2 regions of the Staphylococcus sp. NRL 16/872 genome follow, and region 1 is predicted to be linked to the other one. Evidence: riboswitches for the same ligand, from Rfam matches in the RefSeq annotation. Region 1 holds a riboswitch; the other holds the start of a gene.

Region 1 (3,460 bases):
ATATTGGTATATCCTAGAATTTTTTTATCGAGTCTGTCACGTATAGCATCTAAAACTACATCTGGTGTTGCGAAGTCCATATCTTCAACCCACATGCGAATTAATTCATCATTATTTTCTATATCTGATACATCAGTATCTCCAAATAAATAGCCTTTGTAACCTTCCACATTCATCGCATTGGTATAACGACGTTCTATAATTTCATCAAAATTGTAAGTCAAAGTACTTCCTCCTGAAATTTGTTTTACTTAAATATCATTTTAATACTTATTATTTTTAAATTCATTTATAAAAATTAAGAGCATTACAGCACTTATTTAAAATAAAAAAGCTATTCCCTCAAGTACTGAGAAAATAGCTTTCTAGAATTAATTAAGCTAGACCATCAATAATATATGTGATGCCTAATACTGCAAATGTGACGGCAATCATTAATGATACGAAGATCATGCCCATCATTGGGTTAAATAATAAAATAATTCCTAAAATAATACCTAGAATGTTTACAATAATTGATAAAAATCTTAAGCGATTTTGATGAGAAATTGTAAATAAACCAATGATTGAACTTACAATAAACCATGCCGCGAACATGAAGACAAAGAATTCAGAACTGGCGCCTACGTTAAAGACTACTAATAATCCAAAAATAATATCAATAATACCAATGAGGATGATTAGTCCTGAACTGCCTCCTGCTAATGCTTTCGTTGCACGTCGGAATAAGAGCTGGATGATACCATTAATGAAAATGAATAAACCGATTAGCCATGTTAATGTATAAAAGTTCTTCACGGGATAGCTAAATATAATAATCGCTACTATGAGGAGTAACGTGCCCATAATTAAACTTGACCATTTTAATTTGTCGTTGTTTTGTGCCAAAAAATTCCTTCTCTCTACATAATTTTTTACTCAGTATAATAGAACAAATTGGAAAGCACAATAATTCTACCTAATCATATCTTTCACATGAACGACATCGTTGCTAAAGTAACATTTTCTAGAAAAAACCTATAAAAAATAGTTTATAATTCATCAAAATCTTCTTTTGAGGCGCTATGATATAGTTTTGTTACGCCTGTTTTTTCTAAAGCTTTCACAATATAATAGCCTAATGCTCCCGAAAGTAATGTTCCACTAACTATTCTGATTGAGTAAAGTAAGATAATATTCCACATTGCCATATTTCCTAAATAGTTAAATATCCAATCTATAGGAATAGTAAAAATTCCAGCCGTAGCGCCTGCTAACATAGTTACAGCCAGTTTAGTTGATTTATATTTAAATATTAAAAATATAATTTCACAAGCTAAACCTTGCGCTAAACTGTGGAGTAAAATAGACATATTTATATCTCCTGATAAAATAGTCTCTCCAGAACCTGCAGCTAGTTCTGCTAATAAAGCTACACCTGGTTTACGTATTATTAAGAATGCAACAATCGCTGCTATAAACCATAGTCCATAAGCAATTTGATCTAGATGAAGACCCAATGGTTTCAATGCTGCTACCGTTAAGCCTACTCCTTTATATACTAAACCGAAGATAAAACTAATTAAAACAGTAACCAAAATATCTGATAAATTTAATTTTTTCATTTTCTAACTCCTTTTATGAATTGAGTAGAAAAGTACATAAAAAAACAAACATATCTAACTAGATAGTTTGCGTAACTGTAAAAGTATATATGTATCCTAGATGTGATATACACTTCCCTACGCTAGTGCTAACTAGTTCAGGTTCAAAGGGTTTGGATTACTCCATCTCAGTTTTTAAAACACCCCTAGTACTTATATCTACTATAATTTAAATATAGATTTCTTTTATTTTTTTGTCAAAATTTAATTTTGCCATTCAATTAATGTTTTAATATAATAGAATTAATAATAAATAATAAAGGTCGTCACTATGGGTGCTTTTTGCTGAGAGAAGTTGCTAACTTCAACCATCGAACCTGATATGGTTAATACCAACGAAGGAAAGTGATTGTAGATAATTATTATTTCTACTCAAGCAGGAAGCACTTATGTAGTGCATTCCTGCTTTTTTAATAAAGGAGTAGATATAAATGAACTTTGAACAAATAAAACAGTATATTTATCAATTTATTGAATATGGAAGCTCAGATGATTTCCCGACAGTTGCTTTAAAGCTATTTGAATTTCAATATAACGAAAACCGTGATTATCAAAAATTTTGTTTATCTCAAGGTAAAACACCTCAAACAATTAACGATTGGAAAGATATTCCGGCTGTACCAATTAATGCTTTCAAACATGCGACATTTAGTGCTGTACCGATTGAAGAGACACAATTTATCTATATGACTAGTGGTACTACAAGCGGAATTAAAGGTAAAAATTATCATAAAGATTTAGATGTTTACGATTTAGCTATGACATCTTTTTTCAAAAAAATGTTTCTTCCAGATTACAGTGAGATTGAGATGGCGATATTATTTCCTACTCCTAAAGCATTACCAAACTCTTCATTAGCGCATTACCTTGAAGTAGCAAAGTCCACATTTGGAACGAAGGATAGTGCTACTTATATAGATAATAACGGTATTCAATACACAGAACTTATTCAAGCTTTACGACGATCTGAAACAAATGAAACACCATTTTCTTTACTTGGTGCAAGTTATAGTATTGTTCATTTAATTGAATATCTAGAAGATCATAATCTATCTTTTAAATTACCTAAAGGCAGTCGCATATTAGATACTGGAGGTTACAAAAATCGTTCTAAAGAGTTACCTCAACAAGAATTTTATGAGAAATTATCAAATATATTTAATGTTCCCAAAGATATGTGTATCAATATGTATGGTGTCACTGAATTAAGCACACAATTTTATGATAAAGGGAATGAAATATCTTCATCGATTAAATATGCTCCTCATTGGTGTAGAACTCGTGTAGTTAACCCAATGACTATGGAAGATGTTCCTTATAATGAAAAAGGTATTTTAATCCATTATGACTTAGCAAACTATAATTCTGTTGCCACAATCATGATGGAAGATGTCGGAGAACCTACTAAAGAAGGATTTGTCTTACATGGTAGAACTGAAGGCGCATTAGCAAAAGGTTGTTCTTTAGCTGTTGAAGAATTTTTAAATTCTAAAAATTAAGGAGATACATATGAAACTAAAAGTCGGATACGTCCCTTTTATTAACAGTCACGAAATAAGCTATAAAGAAATCGACTTTCAAGACTATACTGCTTTAGTTCCTGATTTAACTGAAGACCAATTAGAATTCGTATGTTCTAAAATAAAAGAAAACAGAATAAAATTGAAAAATTATTCAACTAATAAAATTATTAATGTAATTGACCAAGCTATTCATATTTTTTTAGATCCACAATCAAAATGGCGAAAAAATATTGATAGAATAATACCTCAAACTACTGGTTATAGTTCAGAAATTATTAAAGTAGGATTTACTAA
Region 2 (3,460 bases), 700 kb from region 1:
GTAACGTATAAATATGACATTCAAATACGATAGACATTGTGGTATCGAAAGAAACTAAACTTTTGATGGTAGCGTCGAATAAAGCTGGATCATTGGACGGTCTAGTAATAACCACACGAATATCTAATAATGTTTGATCATTATAGTATTTTTTCATAGCTTCATAATGGGCATTTGAAATAACTACTTCTAATAACCAACCTGTTCCACTACTTTCTTTGTTAATAATAACGCCATCTTTTAATTCAAATTCAGTAATTCCACCATTTTCATTCACAATTTGAAAACGCACCGCTTTAAAAGTCTTCACTTAATCACATCCTAAAAATTTTGAAAATATGCAATAAATTAGAAATTATTTAATTAGTCATTTAATTTTTAACTATTTTCTTTAAATATAACAAATTTTGATTATAAATAGTAAATTTTTATTGAAAAATGGTGTTTTGACGTATACCTAAAATGTCATTAATATAAATTTAGAAGGAGGTGACACATGCTAAATAAGATAGTAATTGTAGGTCGTATGACTAAAGATGCTCAAATCTATGAAAAGGAAGAGGTGAAAATTGCTACCTTTAGCGTTGCAACTGAACGTAATTACAAAGACGATAATAATGAAATTGTTTGTGACTATATTTTTTGTAAAGCTTTTGGCAAAACAGCAACGAATATCGAAAAATATACTAGTCAAGGTTCATTAGTAGGTATCACTGGCCAGATGCGTTCACGCAAGTATGAAAAAGAAGGGCAAACGCATTTTGTAACAGAATTATATGTAGAAACTATAAAATTTATGTCCCCACAATCTAAAAATAACGAAATTCTCTCAAATAGCTCGTTTATTGAAGACACTTATCCCCTAGATAATCTAGACATTATTAATATTAATTAAATTCAAATCAACTCTCTAAACTTTAACTCCAATCTTTTCTATTTTATATATAACATCTTTCAATTATACTCAGAATCTCTCTTTATTGATTTCGATTAATAGGGAGAGGTTCTTAATTTTTGCGATAATTGTTTGAAAAATTTCAGTTTTATTACATACATAATAATCTAACGTATATTCTTCAAAACTGGCATGAAAGAACTGTAAACGAATTTTTAATTAATTTAAGAACGATTTTAATGTAATTCCTATGTAAAAAAGATACTTTCTTTTTTATTTGGCTGTAACTTGCGCTTGCTCTTCAGATGTTACAGTAGGGTTTGTAAATTAATTGATTAAGAAAAAATATTGGAGGGCATATACACTATGAAAAAGACTATTATTGCTTCAACATTAGCAGTAGGCCTAGGAGTAGCAGCTGGAAATGCGGGTCATGCAGATGCAAGTGAATCTCAAATCAATAAAGCTGAATTAGCACAACTAGCTCAATCAAATGATCAATCATTAAACAATAGCCCTATTCAACAAGGTGCTTATAATATGACATTTGATTATAATGGCTTCACTTACCACTTTGAATCAGATGGTAGTAATTGGAGTTGGGACTACAATCAATCAGGTCAAACTGGTCAATCTTCACAAGCAACACAACAACAAGGTGTAAGCCAACAAGCTTCAACTTCTAATAATCAAAGTTCAGGTAAAGTGGTAACTTCACAAACACAAACTAGTCAACAACAACCAACTCAAACTCAACAAGCACCACAAACAAATCAATCTCAACAACCACAACAAGCATCAACAAGTAACAATACAACAAATACAGCTTCAAGTGGTTCTTCAGTACATGTAAACGAACATTTACAACAAATCGCACAACGTGAATCTCGTGGTGATATTCATGCTGTCAACCCAAGTTCTGGTGCAGCAGGTAAATATCAATTCTTACAATCTACATGGGATACAGTAGCACCTGATGAATATAAAGGTGTATCACCAGCTCAAGCACCTGAAAGTGTTCAAGATGCTACAGCTGTAAAATTATATAATACTGAAGGCCCATCACATTGGGTAACTGCTTAAATTTGAAACAGCCGGAATATTTCCATTAATGAAATATTCCGGCTTTTTAATTGAAAAATGAATATCTGTTTGATAATGTAAAATTAATAAAATAAAACTACTAGGGGAGCCAACCACAATGGCTGAGATGAATGTTCAGACCCTTATAACCTGATTTGGTTAGTACCAACGTAGGAAAGTAGTTATGTAATTTTACATGCTTTTTAAAGGATGACTACATTTCTGCGTTGCTAGGTGGGAATGTAGTTTTTTTATATATTTAAGGAGGAATTATGATGAGCTTTTCAACTGAATTAAAAGAAGCATCACAACCAATTATTGAACAAATTTATAACGATGGATTTATTCAAGATTTATTAAAAGGACAATTATCTAAACAAGCTGTGCGTCAATATTTACGTGCAGATGCTTCATATTTAAAAGAATTTACTAATTTATACGCATTATTAATTCCTAAAGCGCCTACAATGACTGATGTAAAATTTTTAGTAGAACAAATTGAATTTATGTTAGACGGTGAAGTAGAAGCACATGAAATTTTAGCAGACTTTATTAATGAACCATACGAAGAAATTGTACGTGAAAAAGTTTGGCCACCAAGTGGAGATCATTACATCAAACATATGTATTACCATGCTTATGCTCATGAAAATGCTGCATATACAATTGCTGCAATGGCACCATGTCCATATGTCTATGAAGTCATAGCTAAAATGGCATTAGAAGACCAAAATTTAAATAGAGATGTCATTACTGCAAAATGGTTTGATTTTTATAGTACAGAAATGCGTCCATTAATTGAGGTGTTTGATCGCATGTTAGATGAACTAACAGAAAATTGTAGCGACCAAGAAAAAAATGATATTAAAGAAAGCTTCTTACAAAGTACAATTCATGAACGCAATTTCTTTAATATGGCATACATCGATGAAAAATGGAATTTCGGAGGAAAAGAACATGAATAAACCAAAAATTGCATTAACTATAGCAGGCACTGATCCATCAGGTGGTGCTGGTGTAATGGCAGATTTAAAATCATTCCATGCTTGTGGTGTCTATGGTATGGCTGCAATCACTAGCATTGTGGCTCAAAACACTAAAGGCGTTCAACATATTCATAATTTAGAGACTAGTTGGGTTAAAGAACAACTTGATAGCGTATTCGATGATGAATTACCACAAGCAATTAAAACAGGTATGATTGCTACGCACGAGACAATGGAACTTGTACAAGAATATTTAAAAAAACATTCTGATATTCCATACGTTATTGATCCTGTTATGTTAGCTAAAAGTGGTGACTCTCTAATGGATGATGCGACTAAAAAACATTTACAAAGTACGTTATTACCACTAGCTGATGTTGTAACTCCTAATATACCTGAAGCAGAAGAAATTACAGGTCTGAAAATCGATACTGAAGAAAGTATTCGTAAAGCAGGACACATCTTTATTAATGAAATTGGTAGTAAAGGCGTAGTG

What was found. Region 1 has a riboswitch for thiamine pyrophosphate ahead of MT340_RS00750 (ECF transporter S component). Riboswitches for the same ligand answer to the same signal wherever they lie in the genome.
Region 2: it holds a riboswitch for thiamine pyrophosphate, as region 1 does, so the genes downstream of both, tenA (thiaminase II) here and MT340_RS00750 (ECF transporter S component) in region 1, are expected to answer to the same signal.

Annotation. Positions count from the first base shown of each region.
Region 1 is NZ_CP119327.1:156,000-159,459, reverse strand. It holds gene MT340_RS00760 (3M3SH-releasing C-S lyase) at 1-224, opposite strand, end outside; gene MT340_RS00755 (DUF308 domain-containing protein) at 376-888, opposite strand; gene MT340_RS00750 (ECF transporter S component) at 1,032-1,604, opposite strand; TPP riboswitch at 1,702-1,801, opposite strand; TPP riboswitch at 1,905-2,004, shown strand; gene MT340_RS00745 (LuxE/PaaK family acyltransferase) at 2,075-3,142, shown strand; gene MT340_RS00740 (acyl-CoA reductase) at 3,153-3,460, shown strand, end outside.
Region 2 is NZ_CP119327.1:856,961-860,420, forward strand. It holds gene MT340_RS04115 (YwpF-like family protein) at 1-310, opposite strand, end outside; gene MT340_RS04120 (single-stranded DNA-binding protein) at 497-895, shown strand; gene MT340_RS04125 (transglycosylase family protein) at 1,262-1,978, shown strand; TPP riboswitch at 2,071-2,172, shown strand; gene tenA (thiaminase II) at 2,254-2,943, shown strand; gene thiD (bifunctional hydroxymethylpyrimidine kinase/phosphomethylpyrimidine kinase) at 2,936-3,460, shown strand, end outside.